Regions from separate parts of the Lelliottia sp. EB106-05-01-XG201 genome, predicted to be linked through region 1. Evidence: predicted binding sites of a transcription regulator. Region 1 holds the regulator's gene; each other region holds the start of a gene.
The links. The regulator LexA, encoded in region 1, represses DNA repair genes until DNA is damaged. The targets are predictions, from matches to a motif close to TNCTGTATGTACATACAGNA.
Positions count from the first base shown of each region.

Region 2: the regulator LexA is predicted to act here: its motif matches at 1,687-1,706, upstream of AC3WS9_RS14445 (DNA translocase FtsK 4TM domain-containing protein).
Region 3: the regulator LexA is predicted to act here: its motif matches at 2,204-2,223, upstream of sbmC (DNA gyrase inhibitor SbmC).

Region 1 covers NZ_JBYTDV010000001.1:307,337-312,883, forward strand. The annotation lists gene plsB (glycerol-3-phosphate 1-O-acyltransferase PlsB) at 1-1,160, opposite strand, end outside; gene AC3WS9_RS01395 (diacylglycerol kinase) at 1,315-1,683, shown strand; gene lexA (transcriptional repressor LexA) at 1,793-2,401, shown strand; gene dinF (MATE family efflux transporter DinF) at 2,468-3,787, shown strand; gene AC3WS9_RS01410 (CsbD family protein) at 3,933-4,142, shown strand; gene zur (zinc uptake transcriptional repressor Zur) at 4,211-4,726, opposite strand; gene AC3WS9_RS01420 (cupin domain-containing protein) at 4,843-5,331, shown strand; gene AC3WS9_RS01425 (conjugal transfer protein TraF) at 5,498-5,547, shown strand, end outside.
Region 2 covers NZ_JBYTDV010000001.1:3,070,874-3,076,420, forward strand. The annotation lists gene AC3WS9_RS14445 (DNA translocase FtsK 4TM domain-containing protein) at 1-1,610, opposite strand, end outside; gene lrp (leucine-responsive transcriptional regulator Lrp) at 1,745-2,239, opposite strand; gene trxB (thioredoxin-disulfide reductase) at 2,789-3,757, shown strand; gene cydD (heme ABC transporter permease/ATP-binding protein CydD) at 3,871-5,547, shown strand, end outside.
Region 3 covers NZ_JBYTDV010000001.1:1,738,743-1,744,289, reverse strand. The annotation lists gene AC3WS9_RS08085 (DUF496 family protein) at 55-390, opposite strand; gene AC3WS9_RS08080 (FUSC family protein) at 558-1,616, opposite strand; gene sbmC (DNA gyrase inhibitor SbmC) at 1,715-2,188, opposite strand; gene dacD (serine-type D-Ala-D-Ala carboxypeptidase DacD) at 2,309-3,475, opposite strand; gene sbcB (exodeoxyribonuclease I) at 3,674-5,110, shown strand; gene AC3WS9_RS08060 (APC family permease) at 5,174-5,547, opposite strand, start outside.

The DNA of each region.
Region 1 (5,547 bases):
CCACCTTCGACGAAATACTCAACGGAATAGCCGCGGCTGAACAGCTCGCCCAGATATTCGCGGAACACCGTGGAGTAGAGCTTGTTGCCCTTGAAGGTACGACGAATAAAGAACGCACCCAGACGGCGGAAAATCGGGCCGGCTGGCCAGAAGTTCAGGTTGATACCGGCGGCGATGTGCGGTGGCACCAGTCCCTGATGATAAAGGACGTAGGACAGCAGCAGATAGTCCATGTGGCTGCGGTGGCAAGGCACATAGACAATCTCGTGGCCGTCGTGGGCCAGCTGGCGCACGCGCTCGGCGTTGTGGACGTTAATCCCCTGATAGAGACGGTTCCAGGTGAAGCTCAGGATACGGTCGGAGAGGCGGATCATCTCGTAGGAGAAGTTGGCCGCAATCTCTTCCATCAGGGCAATCGCGTTCTGCTGGGCTTTCTCGTGAGAGATTTTCTTGCTGCGCGCTTCGTCTTCGACGGCGCGAGCAATGGCTTTCGAGGCCAGCAGTTTGTTGAACAGATCCTGACGCGCAGGCAGACGCGGGCCAACGGCCGCCAGACGCTGACGGGCGAAGTGCATACGCGCCACGCGAGCCAGTTTCTGGGCAATAATCTTGTCCGTGCCGTGTTCATCCGCCATGCGGCGCAGCGAAACGGAAGGGGAGAAACGCACAAAGCTGTCGCGCCCCAGCCATGAGACGGCAAAGAATTTCTGAATACCATTCAGCATGCGCAGCGGCGGGTTCTCTTCGCCTTTCTGACGTCCAGGACGACGACCAAACATCACCGACACCGGCACCATCTGGACATCCAGGCTGGGGTTGCTGCGGTGCAGATCGAGATAGTCATGGAATAGCTTAATCGACTCTTCTTTCGGCGTGTAATAGGTGAACACGCGCGGCCCGCCGTGAATAAACACGTAGCGCGGCAGCAGCGTTCCGTCGACCTCAAGGGGTTCGAGCGGATCGGGTAAGTCGTGCGCCAGACACTGGGCGCGCAGCGTCAGTAAGTCTGCCTTCGAGTTATAAGGCAAAACGTACATAATTGGGCGCGAGGTATCGAGCCCTAATTCCAGCGCGGGTTCCGCCGGGATAGACTTACTTTTTACCAGGACGCTTAATGGTAAATTAAGTAATTTGTAGTAAATTCGTGGCCAGCCGGACATAAACGATGTAAAGCCTCTGGTTAATAATGCAAATGCGGCGCAAGGATAACAGAAAGCGCGCAAAATTTCTGTTGTTACCGGTCATACTTCAGGCTGCATGGCAATGCGCTACAGCTATAGTTACTGACGCTAAATCTAAGAAAAGGTTCTTTTAATGGCCAATAATACCACTGGGTTAACCCGAATCATCAAAGCTGCCGGATATTCATGGAAAGGTTTCCGCGCCGCATGGATCAATGAAGCTGCGTTTCGCCAGGAGGGGGTTGCCGCCGTCGTCGCGGTGATCATCGCCTGTTTCCTCGATGTTGATCCTATTACCCGCGTGCTTCTCATTGGTTCAGTCCTTCTGGTGATGATAGTGGAAATTCTGAACAGTGCTATCGAAGCGGTGGTGGATCGCATCGGGTCTGATTTCCACGAACTCTCGGGCCGCGCAAAAGATATGGGCTCTGCCGCCGTGCTGCTGGCGATTATCATCGCTGCCATCACCTGGATCACGCTTCTTTGGTCACATTTTCGATAAGCCTTCAGGAATCGAATAAGTCTCTGGTTTTTTGTGCAGTTTTTGATTCCAAAATCACCTTTGACTGTATATACTCACAGCATAACTGTATATACACCCAGGGGGCGGAATGAAAGCGTTAACGGCCAGACAGCAAGAGGTGTTCGATCTTATTCGGGATCACATCAGCCAGACGGGAATGCCACCAACGCGTGCGGAAATCGCGCAGCGTCTGGGCTTCCGTTCTCCAAATGCCGCTGAAGAGCACCTCAAAGCGCTGGCGCGTAAAGGCGTCCTTGAGATTGTTTCGGGTGCGTCACGCGGCATTCGCCTGCTGGTGGAAGAAGAAGAGGGTCTGCCACTGGTGGGCCGTGTCGCAGCGGGTGAGCCTCTGCTGGCACAGCAACACATTGAAGGGCATTACCAGGTCGATCCGGCGATGTTCAAACCGAGTGCTGATTTCCTGCTGCGCGTCAGCGGGATGTCCATGAAAGACATCGGCATTCTGGACGGCGATTTGCTGGCGGTTCACAAAACCCAGGATGTGCGTAACGGCCAGGTTGTGGTTGCGCGCATCGACGACGAAGTGACCGTGAAGCGCCTGAAAAAACAGGGCAACACGGTACAGCTGCTGCCAGAAAACAGCGAGTTCTCCCCGATTGTGGTCGATCTCCGCGAACAGGCTTTCTCCATCGAAGGTCTGGCTGTGGGCGTGATCCGCAACGGCGAATGGCTGTAATGTCTCTCTGACAGGCTGCGGTCTTTCCGCAGCCTGACTGTCTCTTATCTTTCCCGGTACTTTCTCATGTCTCTGCTGACTCCCTCAGACAAGGCATTGTGGCGTCTTGCGCTGCCGATGATTTTCTCCAATATCACCGTTCCCCTGCTAGGGCTGGTCGATACGGCGGTGATTGGCCATCTGGATTCCCCTGTTTATCTCGGCGGCGTGGCCATCGGCGCGACGGCGACCAGTTTCCTCTTTATGCTGCTGCTCTTTTTACGCATGAGCACCACCGGGCTGACGGCCCAGGCATTTGGCGCCAAAGATCCGGTTCGTCTGGCTCGTGCGCTGGTCCAGCCGCTAATTCTTGCGCTCGGCGCAGGGCTGCTGATTGTGCTGCTGCGTACGCCGCTGATCGATTTGGCGCTGCACGTGGTCGGCGGCAGTGAAGCCGTGCTCGAACAGGCGCGACGTTTCCTTGAAATCCGCTGGCTCAGCGCCCCGGCGTCGCTGGCAAACCTCGTTTTGCTCGGCTGGCTGCTCGGCGTACAGTACGCCCGCGCGCCGGTGATCCTGCTGGTGGTGGGAAACCTGCTCAATATCGTGCTCGATCTGTGGCTGGTGATGGGCCTGCACATGAACGTGCAGGGGGCCGCGCTGGCGACCGTCGTCGCGGAATACGGCACCTTCTTCATCGGCCTGTGGATGGTGAAACGCGTGCTGGTGATGCGTGGCATCACACTCGCGATGCTGAAAACCGCCTGGCACGGCAATATCCGCAAACTGCTGGCGCTTAACCGCGACATCATGCTGCGTTCGCTGCTGCTGCAACTCTGCTTTGGCGCGCTAACGGTATTTGGTGCGCGGCTCGGGCCGGAGATCGTGGCGGTGAACGCGGTCCTCATGACCTTGCTGACCTTCACCGCCTACGCGCTGGACGGGTTTGCCTATGCGGTTGAAGCCCATTCAGGGCAGGCGTATGGTGCGCGCGAGACGGGGCAGTTGCAGGAGGTGTGGCGGGCGGCCTGTCGGCAGTCGGGACTGGTGGCACTATGCTTCGCGCTCGTCTACGCTTTGTTCGGAACGAATATTGTGGCGCTCTTAACCTCGCTGCCTGAGCTGCGCGAGCTAGCAAATCACTACATTCTCTGGCAGGTCGTTTTACCGGTGGTGGGGGTGTGGTGCTACTTGCTCGACGGCATGTTTATCGGTGCGACGCGCGGGGCTGAGATGCGAAACAGCATGGCGGTCGCGGCGGCCGGTTTTGCCCTGACACTTTTCACGCTGCCCTGGCTTGGCAATCACGGTTTGTGGCTGGCCCTGGCGGTGTTCCTCGCTCTGCGCGGCCTCTCTCTGGCGGTGATCTGGCGGCGTCACTGGCGCAATAATACCTGGTTTGCGTAGTGGCTTCGTTTGACGAAACGGTTAAAGATTCTGAATCTCTCAACGTCTGCCAAATCCTTATCTACAATTAATATCACGTCCAGCAGAAATGAACGTAACGGACGACACGAATTTTACGTGATAACCGAACGATGAGGATATGATTATGAATAAAGACGAAATCGGCGGTAACTGGAAACAGTTCAAAGGTAAAGCGAAAGAACAGTGGGGTAAACTGACCGATGATGACGTGACCGTCATTGAAGGTAAACGCGAACAGCTGGTCGGTAAGATTCAGGAACGCTACGGCTACGCGAAAGATCAGGCGGAAAAAGAGGTTGTTGACTGGGAAAAACGCAACGACTACCGCTGGTAACAGAGTTCTACCCGTTGTACACGGAAGTACAATCCCTGAGGGCGGCCTAACAGCCGCCCGCTTTGTTTTTAGCGCGGTTTTTTCTTCACTAAAATGGAGTGATCGTGCTGGCACTCGCCCTGATGGCGACAGGCTTCCACTTCGACACACGCCGAGCACAACCCGTGCGCTTCAATCACGTTATGGCGCAGGGCAAAGCCCATTTTTGCCGCCAGCGAATGCATAATGTCTTCCACGCCTTCCGCCCCTTCTTCTTTGACCGCACCGCAGCGATCGCAGATAAACATGGCCGAAGTGTGCGTTGGCTGATCGAACAGATGGCACAGCACGTAGCTGTTTGTCGACTCGACCTTATGAACAAACCCTTGTTCCAGCAGGAAATCCAGCGCACGATAGACCGTTGGCGGTTTCGCCTGGGGCTCGCTTTCGCGCAGCAGGTCGAGCAGATCGTAGGCGCTGATGGCACCGCGCTGCAGGCTCATCAGACGTAACACTTCAAGGCGCTGCGGGGTCAGGCGCACATTGCGTTCAGCGCAGAGCTTTTCAGCTTGCGCCAGCAGATCTTGCATCGTGGTCTTGTCCATGTCGCACCTCGGAGTATGGAGTCTGGAAAACCCTCACTTTACCATGTTCTGCTGAAAACGCCGAGATCCGCCACGGTGTGCTATACCTGACGCATCGAAACAAGGGAATAAACAGAATGAAAAGACCTGACTGCATCCGACACTGGCGCGACGTCGAAGGTGCCGACGATTCGACTTACCCGGACAGTGACGAACTCTTTGCTATCGGCGCGCCGCTGGCCCGAAAACTGGGGCTGGGGCGGATCGGTATTCACCATGAACGCCTGCCGCCGGGCCGTCGCACTTCCTATCCCCACGCCGAAAGCGACGAAGAGGAGTTTATCTTCGTGATTGAAGGGCATCCGCAGGCATGGATTAACGGTTATTTATGGAAACTTGAGCCGGGCGACAGCGTCGGTTTTCCGGCCGGAACCGGGGTCTGCCACACCTTTATCAACAACACCGAGGAAGAGGTTCGGCTGCTGGTCGTGGGCGAGGCGAACAAAAAACACAACCGCATCTATTACCCGCTCAATCCGGTGTATGCCGCCACCCGAGAGGACCGCTGGGTGGACCATCCCCCGCAGTTTTTTGGCCCGCATGACGGAAAACCTGGGCGAAAATAATTTCCTCTTCTATAAATATTGAGGGCCGTCACAAATTACAACAGGCCAGCCGGAAGATTTAACTTAAGGAAATAGCGTGTCTTTTTGATGTTATTCACAGCAATAGTTCGTCCCTGTTTAAGAGATAACAGGGTTGTTAAATAACAGACTATAAAACGAGCATACTGTGAAAAAACATTTAAAATTTTCGGTGGTTAGCATCGCTGTCTCCCTGTT
Region 2 (5,547 bases), 2.8 Mb from region 1:
GGTCGCGGTAATTGCGGGCCGATGCCCTCTTTCACCTGCGGACGCGGCGCGCCACCAGCGGCCAGGCTGAATACTGGCGCGGCTGCAGCAGCGGTCGCCGCCGCGGAGGCGGTCGCTTGCTTAATGCCAGCTGCAACAGGCGCCACGGCTGCCGTCGGGTCAGCATCCGGTGCGGTAAAGAACGGTGGCGTCACCGAAGGCGCGACAACGGGCTCGCTGACAGGTTCAGGCACGGGCTGATACCAGGCGGCAAGCTGCTCACGTTCGCGGGCGCGTTTCTCTTCCACTTCTTCGAAATAGTACATCGGTGGACGAGCAGGTTTGACCTCTTCCACCTCAATCTGCGGCTCTGGAACTGGCTCAGGGGTGTATTCCTGATACGGTTGTTCAGGCTCAGCGTACTGTGGTTCGTAAACCGGCTCAGGCTGATACGGCTGCTGCCATTGCTGATCCTGCGGCGGAACCGGCACATAGCTTTCAGGTTCTGGCGCAATCGTCGGTTCCGGCGTGTGAACGCCCGGCGCCGTTTGCCAGTCAACCACCGGCTGCTGCATCGCAGGCTCCGATGTCTGAACCGGAGCGGATGGCATCACGGCTTCTACAGGCGCGGCATACGCTTGCGCAGCCGTCGTCGCGATAGCGGCAGCGGCAACAGGTGCCGTGACGGAATGGCCGTTTAACAGCGGATCGTATTCGTCGAAATCGCCCGGCGTCGCGCGGCTGCCGGAGAACAGCACGTCGTCCGGATCGGCGGCAACACCGCCTGCGGTATAGGTCACATCCTCTTCATCATCCATGCGTTTGCCGGAGAAGAGTGCAGCATCGGTTTTACGCGCCAGAGGATTGGTGAATTTTTCAGCGACGCGTTTACGACGCGCCAGCGCCCCGCGCATAATGCGCGTGCGGCGAGATTCGGTTCGGTTGGCGGACGACGACTCTTCTTCATAGTCATCATCTTCGTATTCGTCTTCATCCACCCAGGTATCATCACGACGGGTGCGGTTGCTGGCGAAAGTCAGAATATTAAGGATAAAGCCGCCAAGTTTTTCGGCGATGCTGACCCACGACCAGCCGGTAAAGAGGGTCAACCCCGCGGCCCAGATGCAGAGCAGCGTGATAGTGCCGCCGCTGCTGTGAAGCATCGGCTTCAGCGCGGTGCTGAGCAGGCTGCCAATCACGCCACCGGAGGCAAAATACCAGATATCATCAGCGTTGATCGCCGCCAGCCCGCAGGAGGTCAGGATCAGCGCCAGCGCGCCAATCAGGCGGAGCGAAACGGCAAAGTAATCGATGTACTCTTCGTTCTGACGATGACGCCAGGCAAACCAGCATCCGCCGACAATAATGATCGGGATGGTGTAAGCCATTACGCCAAAGACGAAAAAGAGCGTGTCCGCCAGCCATGCGCCAGGCACCCCACCCAAATTATGGATAGGTTCATGCCATGCCGTTTGCGACCAGCTGGGATCGGAAGGATTGAAACTGAGTAAGGCGGCCATCAACCAGACGGCAAAAAGGGCAACAAGAATCAGTAACGCCTCAAGGAGTCGGCGCCCGCTGCTTAACTTCGTTAAAGTGACTTCTTTGTCTTCAGTATATTCCTGGCTCAAAAAAGGCTCTCCAGGTACCAGGCATTTCCTGCCTGTTTGCTAAAACGGACAACAGCGCCGGGATACCCGGCACTGTTGCTGTATGGATTAACAGGAGTGTAATCAAATTACGCTGATTTTGCACCTGTTCCGTATTAGCGCGTCTTAATAACCAGACGATTGCTCTGTTTGACCTCTTCCATCACCACGTAAGTACGGGTGTCATTCACGCCAGGCAGTCGCAGCAGGGTTTCACCCAGCAGTTTACGATAGGCTGACATGTCCGGTACGCGGGTCTTCAACAGGTAGTCGAAATCACCAGAGACCAGATGACATTCTTGAATTTCTTCAAGTTTTTGTACTGCGGTATTGAATTGCTCAAACACATCCGGTGCGCCACGATTCAGAGTAATCTCAACAAAAACCAGAAGTGAGGCATCCAGATAATGCGGGTTCAGCAGAGCCGTATAGCCCTGAATGAAACCCTGTCTTTCCAGTCGGCGCACACGCTCAAGGCATGGCGTCGGAGAAAGTCCCACACGTTTTGAAAGCTCGACGTTGGAAATACGCCCATCCTTTTGCAATTCATTCAGAATGTTACGATCGATACGGTCGAGATCTTTGCCAGGGCGCTTCTTGCTATCTACCATTATTATTGTCTCTCTGTATTCCTTCCCTACTCCTGCCTGGACCCTGTGCACATCACTGTTCAGAGCCTATACCCGGATCGTCACATCGCCTTTTATAGTGTGTATGCGATGCAGATTCGGGTTCTACGGTGAGAAGACCGTTGCCAAAAGGCTGTCACCGACATCACGCATGGCATCTGTCCACACCATGCGTAGATTTCACTGACCCGGTAAAAATGGCGTTTCCGTGCATGTCTATGCGACACACCGTTCGCGCGGCTTTTTTTTCTTCCTTCAATGTTTTCGCAAAAGCGCAGGGGATTGTCAAAGCAAAACATCGTTTTTTAGTACAACGTGCCAGTTATTCATGGCGGCCGGGTATTAATCCTCATTTTGTCGCCGTATAAACGACCGTTTTTAACGGATAGCCCCCTGTTATCGCCCCAGAATCCGGCCTCCCATCACCGCCGTCTATTGCACAAATCGTTTACAAAATTGCTGCGCTCTTTTTTTACGGCAACAAATTCCCTACAATCCGAGCAAATGTCTGCCAACAACAATGGGGATCTCATGGGCACGGCTAAACACAGTAAGCTGCTAATCCTTGGTTCTGGACCTGCGGGCTACACCGCAGCGGTCTATGCTGCACGCGCTAACCTGCACCCGGTATTAATCACCGGCATGGAAAAAGGCGGTCAGTTGACCACCACAACTGAAGTGGAAAACTGGCCAGGCGATCCAAACGACCTGACCGGGCCGCTGCTGATGGAGCGTATGCATGAGCATGCGGCCAAGTTCGAAACCGAAATTCTGTTCGACCACATCAACAAGGTTGATCTGCAGAACCGTCCGTTCCGTCTGACCGGCGACAGCGGGGAATACACCTGTGACGCGCTGATTATCGCAACCGGCGCTTCTGCACGTTATCTCGGTCTGCCGTCTGAAGAGGCGTTCAAAGGCCGCGGTGTGTCCGCCTGCGCAACCTGCGACGGTTTCTTCTACCGCAACCAGAAAGTCGCGGTGATCGGTGGCGGTAACACGGCGGTTGAAGAAGCGCTTTACCTGGCCAACATTGCCTCCGAAGTGCACCTGATCCACCGTCGCGACACCTTCCGCGCGGAAAAAATCCTCATCAAGCGTCTGATGGATAAAGTGGAAAGCGGCAACATCGTGCTGCACACCCACCGCACGCTGGAAGAAGTCACGGGCGATCAGATGGGCGTTTCCGGTCTGCGTCTGCGTGATACGCAGAACAGCGACAACATCGAATCGCTGGAAGTGGCAGGTCTGTTTGTCGCCATCGGCCACAGCCCGAACACCGCCATCTTCGACGGTCAGCTGGAGCTGGAAAACGGCTACATCAAAGTGCAATCCGGCATCCACGGCAACGCTACACAGACCAGCATCCCTGGCGTCTTCGCGGCGGGCGATGTGATGGACCATATTTACCGTCAGGCGATCACCTCTGCGGGCACCGGCTGTATGGCCGCGCTGGACGCTGAACGTTACCTCGACGGACTGGCTGAATTAAGTCAATAATCGTTACAAGTCAGTAACAAACGTAAATAAAGGCGGCCACAGGTCGCCTTTATTTTTTCCCACGTGTAACATGCGGTTGTCTAATTTCTTATAACTCACCTGCAAAGCGCGTAATGGAAAAAACCCGTCAACAAGAGTTAACTCGCTGGCTGAAACAGCAAAGCGTTATTTCCCGCCGCTGGCTGACTATTTCCCGTCTTTTGGGTCTTATCAGCGGTTTGTTGATTGTTGCCCAGGCATGGCTGCTGGCCCGCATTCTTAACCATATGATCATGGAGAACATTCCGCGCGAGGCAATATTATTGCCCTTTATCGTGCTGGTGTTGATCTTTGTGCTGCGCGCCTGGGTGGTCTGGCTGCGCGAACGCGTGGGCTTTTACGCCGGACAGCAGATTCGCTATGAAATCCGCCGTCAGGTCATGGACAGGCTCCAGGAAGCCGGTCCCGCCTGGATTCAGGGCAAACCTGCCGGAAGCTGGGCGACCCTGATCCTTGAGCAAATCGACGATATGCACGACTACTACGCCCGCTATCTGCCGCAGATGGCGCTGGCGGTCTGCGTTCCGTTGCTGATCGTACTGGCGATTTTCCCGTCTAACTGGGTAGCGGCGCTAATTCTGCTCGGCACCGCGCCGCTGATCCCGATGTTCATGGCGATGGTCGGCATGGGTGCGGCGGATGCAAACCGACGTAACTTCCTCGCGCTGGGCCGTCTGAGTGGGCATTTCCTCGACCGCCTGCGCGGCATGGAAACCCTGCGCGTCTTTGGTCGCGGCGAAGCGGAAATCGATAATATTCGCGTCGCGTCACAGGATTTCCGCCAGCGCACCATGGAAGTACTGCGCCTGGCGTTCCTCTCCTCCGGCGTGCTGGAGTTCTTCACCTCCCTGTCGATTGCGCTCGTCGCGGTTTACTTTGGATTCTCCTATCTTGGCGCGCTGGATTTCGGTCATTACGGCACAGCCGTAACGCTTTCCGCCGGTTTCCTGGCGCTGATCCTGGCCCCTGAATTTTTCCAGCCGCTGCGCGATCTGGGGACGTTCTATCACGCCAAAGCGCAGGCCGTGGGTGCTGCCGACAGCCTGAAAACCTTCCTCGAAACGCCGCTGGCAAACCCGGAGCGGGGTGATATCACGCTCAACAGCAAAGAGCCAATCGCCGTTCATGCGCAAGATTTCTCTGTGCTCTCGCCGGAAGGCAAAGTGCTGGCCGGGCCGCTCAACTTTACCCTCTCTGCGGGCCTGCGCGTGGTATTGGTCGGGATCAGCGGCTCGGGCAAAAGCTCGCTGCTGAATGCCTTATCCGGATTTATGGCGTACACCGGCTCGCTACAGATCAACGGCACCGAACTGCGCTCGCTGGAGCCTGACGCCTGGCGCAGACAACTCAGTTGGGTCGGGCAAAACCCTCAGCTACCGGCTGCCACGCTGCGCGAGAACGTGCTGCTGGCGCGCCCTGACGCCCGCGAAGACGAACTGCAATCAGTGCTGGACCGCGCCTGGGTCAGCGAGTTTCTGCCGATGCTGCCGAACGGCGTTGATACCGTCGTGGGCGATCAGGCGGCAGGATTGTCCGTCGGGCAGGCCCAGCGTATCGCTGTGGCGCGCGCATTGCTCAACCCCAGCCAGCTCATGCTGCTCGACGAACCCGCCGCCAGCCTGGACGCACACAGCGAACAACGTGTGATGCAGGCGCTGAACGAAGCTTCACGCCAGCAGACTACCCTGATGGTCACGCACCAGCTCGAAGGCATTGCCGACTGGGATCAGATCTGGGTGATGGAAAACGGA
Region 3 (5,547 bases), 1.4 Mb from region 1:
CCAAAAAAAAGCCCCTCTGCTTTCGCAGAGAGGCCTTATCAATTTTCGCGACAGTTACTCGCTTTTGGCTTCACCGTTCTTGATTTCGCCAATCACTTTCAGTTTTTTGGAGATGTCGCGACGCTCTTTGGACAGCTCAGCATTTTTGATGATGTAGTCGTCTACGCGATCTTCGTAGTCGGTTTTCATGCTGGCGATGATGCCCTGGATAGCTTCAACGCTCATGCCTGGCTTGATGTAGTCGCTCAGGTTATCAAGCAGCAGAACACGTTTCTGGTTGTCACGGATCTTCTTCTCAACGTCCTGGATTTCACGCTGCAGTTTGTTTTTGCGGCGGAACAGGCGGACGAATTCCAGAACATCCTGGAACGAAGGCTTGGTAGTTTCCATTTTGATACCCCTGCTAATGTAAGATTCGGATTCGTTAAGCAACCGCTGTGCAGATAACCTTACTGACAGCCGCTGCGAATGACAATGACTATATCGTTTGATCCTATCATAACCCCAATCGCTGCTGAATCGAAGCAGCAGCCGTCACAACAGGCGATGGCTGCTTTTTATTTGCGCAGCGCCCGGCAGATAAGATGCGACAACAGCTCCAGTTGCCTCGCCATTTCCATGCTCAACCATACATAGCCGTGGATGGGCGTTTCCGCCACATTGTCGCCCTGATGGTCGTTGATCAGCTGCCGCAGTTCTGCCGTGATTTCGTTCAGACGTTCGCTGTTCGCCAGGATCGGCTGCGGGTTCCCCTCATACAGCGCGTGAGCGATGGTCAGCAGCGTTTGCTGCGTCATCTGCTGGGTTTCCTTGAGGGTGTGCGCATTCAGCAGCACGAAGTGGCTGGCGCGGGATGCCCAGTGGGCGTTGATTTGCAGTTCGAGCATACACACCAGATTACGGCTGACGGTCTGGATCGCCTCGAAGATGGATTTTTGAATGTGCGTCTCTTTACTGGCGGGCGCGATAATGCCGCGCATCTTGACGACATCGTTGAGAATTTTTTGCATATGCTTTTCAAGCCGCGGACGTTCAACCAGATTGGGCGAAAAACCTGCCTGATAGACGCGATTCACCGCGGTGACGTAGTTCGCCATCTGGATGCGCCAGTGCAGGAACGCCCGCTGCGGCCAGATGCCGGTAAATAGCATCGCCAGCAGCGAACCCAGAATCACATCGCCGCTTCGCCAAAGGGCTGTCGCCATGTCCCCTGCCGGGGCACCGACGACCACCGAGAGCGTGATCCCGATCAGCAGCGCCTGATACGGTTTTTTGCCGAGTGCCAGCCAGCCGCACAGGAACATCGCCCCGGCGCACCACAGCAACATCACAGGAAGAGAAATCAGCTCCAGCTTGAGCGCAATCAGCCCCAGCGCCGAGCCAAAAATAGTGCCGCCTATGCGCTCAAAAGCGCGCGGGACCACGTTTCCCCAGAAAGAGATCGGCCCCATGATCACCACCAGTGTGATGAGCGGCCAGGTCCCCTCAGGGATGTGGAACAGCCTCACCAGCAGGAAAGTGAGAATAAACGCCAGCGCGATGCGGCAACCATGCACGACGCGGTAATTCCGGTACAAACGGATTTCAAAGGGAGTTAATGATTTGTCGGGACGCACACCCGCTCTCCAGCTACACGGCAAACCACAATTGTACTGTGTTTTCTGCCGGACGCATCACGTCCGACAGAAAAACCCTACAAATAACAGGCCCGGACTCAAACGACCTTATTTTGCACTGCAACGTACATTTCGATATCCCAATAACCATCTACATTGCCATCATTCAGATAGCGCTCGAAGCAAGGCTTCGGCGCGATCCCGTAGCGGTTGTCCTCAAGGAGACTGTTGAAGAAGCTGTACCAGGGCGTGCCAAAATCATGGTTTTCGACACGCGCTACGGCGACGGCGTAGTCCCCTGCCGCGATTTCGGTGAGGATCACCCCTTCGCTGTTCGCCGGGATTTGAAAATCTTCTGGCACGGTCACGGCTGTGTCGCAGCGCAGTTTTTCGGCGGGCACTTCATCGGGATTGTCATAATAAACCGCCACCCATTCGAGGGGCTCGATTTTGTTGCCATCGACCCACATCGCCAGTTGCTCAAAGCCTTGTTTAACGGTTTGCTCCCACGGGCCAACCAGATGAAAACCGGCAATTTTACGCTTAGGTTGCTGCTTGATGCTGTAGTCCATACTGCCTCCGTTTATTACTGTATATTTATACACTATAAAGCAGATTCGTTATGTCCGGCAAACACGAGATGTTTATTATGTGAGCAGACTCGCAGGAGTGCCAGTCTGCTCTTTTAGGCGTCAGGCTTTGTGATGCAGATAGTCGCTCAGACGGGAGAACAGACCGCCCTTGCCAATCGGCTCCAGGGTCACTAACGGCCAGTGGGCAACGACTTTATCGCGGTCATACAGCTCAATTTCCCCGACGCGCTGATGGGCGGCAATCGGCGCTTCCAGCTCTTTTTTATCGAGCACGTATTTAGCTTTGATATTGGCGACTTCCGCTTTCGGCAGTGCCAGCCAGAAATCCTGATCCGTTCCGAGAGAGATCTGCTCTTTGTCGCCGTACCAGATGCGCTCCGTCCCGACCTGTTTGCCGCTGCGCAGGATCTGCACGGTATCGAAGTTTTGCTGACCCCAGTGCAGCAGCTTGCGGGCCTGCTCTTCGCGACCCTTCGGGCTGTCTGCCCCCATCACTACCGCGATCAGGCGACGTTGACCATCCACCGCCGAGGCAATCAGGTTAAAGCCCGCGCCGGAGGTGTGCCCGGTCTTGAGCCCGTCAACGTTCATGGTTTTATCCCACAGCAGACCGTTGCGGTTTTGCTGGGTGATGCCGTTCCACGTCAGGCTCTTTTCGCTGTACATGTGATAGAAATCGGGCTCACCGTGAATGATGGCTCGCGACAGAACGGCCAGATCGTAAGCCGAACTATGCTGGCCCGGCGCATCCAGCCCATGTACGGTTTCAAAGTGCGTATCGCGCAGGTTTAGCTTTTCCACATAGTCGTTCATCATGCTGACGAACTGCGGCTGACCGCCCGCCACATGGTCCGCCAGGGCCACACAGGCGTCGTTCCCGGAGTCCACAATCAGGCCGCGGCTGAGATCGCGAACGGTCACGCGATCGCCCGCTTTCAGGAACATCAGCGATGAACCGTCGAACACCGGATTGCCCTTCGCCCACGCATCGCGCCCGACGGTAACGACGTCATCCGGCGTAATACGATGGCTGTCGATCGCGCGATCGACCACATAGCCCGTCATCAGCTTGGTGAGACTGGCCGGATTGCGCTGTTGATGCTCGTTGCCTGCCGTTAAAATTTGACCCGTGGTGTAATCCATCAGCACCCAGGACCCGGCCTGAATGGCCGGCGGCTGCGGCGAGAAGTCCAGGGGATCGGCAGCCAGTGCGGAGGTGATACTCGAAGCGAGTAAAGAAACAGCAATAAACAGACGGCGTTTCAACGATATGTCCTCAGGTCATTTAAAATCGTTGCCCTTTTTACGGAAAATCTCAGTTCGTTACCTGTTTAAATTGCAAAAAAATGTGACGGCGCGCAGTGATTTAGCAGAAGGCAGCGCGCAAAACTGGCGCTGAAAAACGCTTTTTGTTCGGCGTGTCGCCGCCGATCGTTTACCATAGCCAGGTCACTTTTCAACAGGATGGTATTACTGGTGTCTGATTCCGCCGCGCGCCCCACATTTCTCTTCCACGATTACGAAACCTTTGGCACCAGCCCGTCGCTGGACCGGCCTTCGCAGTTTGCGGCGATCCGCACCGATACGGATTTCAATATCATCGGCGAGCCGGAGGTTTTTTACTGTAAGCCTGCCGACGACTATCTGCCCCAGCCCGGCGCAGTGATGGTTACCGGCATTACGCCGCAGGAAGCGCGCGAAAAAGGCGTGAACGAAGCCGAGTTTGCCCGTCGCATTCACGACCTGTTTACCGTGCCCAATACCTGCGTGGTGGGCTATAACAACATCCGCTTCGATGATGAAGTCACGCGCAATATCCTGTACCGCAATTTCTACGATCCCTACGCCTGGAGCTGGCAGAACCGCAACTCGCGCTGGGATCTGCTGGACGTCATGCGCGCCTGCTACGCCCTGCGCCCTGAAGGGATAAACTGGCCTGAGAATGACGACGGTTTGCCGAGCTTCCGCCTTGAGCATCTGACGCGCGCCAACGGCATTGAGCACAGCAACGCCCACGATGCGATGGCGGACGTGTATGCCACTATCGCCATGGCGAAGCTGGTGAAGACCGCCCAGCCCAAACTCTTTGATTATCTCCTCAGCCATCGCAGCAAGCAGAAACTGATGACCCTGATTGACGTCCCGCAGATGAAACCGCTGGTGCATATCTCCGGGATGTTTGGTGCCTGGCGCGGGAATACCAGCTGGGTCGCCCCGCTGGCGTGGCATCCTGACAATCGCAACGCGGTGATCATGGTCGATCTGGCCGGTGATATTTCGCCGCTACTGGAACTGGACAGCGACACCCTGCGCGAGCGTTTGTACACACCGAAAAATGAGCTGGGCGATACCGCCGCCGTGCCTGTCAAGCTGGTGCATATCAACAAATGCCCGGTGCTGGCGCAGGCGAATACGCTGCGTCCGGAAGATGCCGACCGGCTGGGTGTGAATCGTCAGCTTTGCCTCGATAACCTGAAAGTGCTGCGCGAGAATCCGCAGGTGCGCGACAAAGTGGTGGCGATTTTCGCCGAAGCCGAGCCGTTTGTGCCCTCTGATAACGTCGACGCGCAGCTCTATAACGGCTTTTTCAGCGACGCCGATCGCGCCGCCATGAACATCGTGTTGCAGACCGATCCGCAAAATTTACCGGCGCTGGACATCACCTTCGCCGATAAGCGTATCGAAAAGCTGATGTTTAACTATCGGGCGCGTAACTTCCCTGGCACTCTCGATGAAGCCGAGCAGGAGCGCTGGCTGCAGCACCGCCGTAACGTCTTTACGCCAGAGTTTTTGCAGCAGTACGCCCAGGAGCTGGAGATGTTGTACACGCAGTATGAAGGCAATGCGGAGAAACAGGCGCTGCTGAAAGCGCTGTATCAGTACGCGCAAGAGATTGTCTGAGGATTGCAGGCATAAAAAAACCGGAGCATGTGCTCCGGTTTTTTTTACGTCACTGCTCAGTGATTACGCGATATCTTCGTACTGTGGCACCGGGTTGCGGAAGCTTTTGGTCACGCAAGCCAGGTATACCAGACCGATAGCACCCCAGATCAGGCCCAGAATCATTGAGCTCTCTTCCAGGTTAATCCACAGCGCACCCACCGTCATCGCGCCACACAGTGGCAGGAATAGGTAGTTGAAGTGGTCTTTCAGCGTTTTGTTGCGCTTCTCGCGGATCCAGAACTGAGAGATCACGGAGAGGTTAACAAAGGTAAAGGCCACCAGCGCACCGAAGTTAATCAGCGCCGTCGCTGTTACCAGGTCAAATTTGATCGCCAGCAGAGCAATCGCGCCAACCAGCAGCACGTTCCATGCCGGAGTACGCCATTTCGGATGAA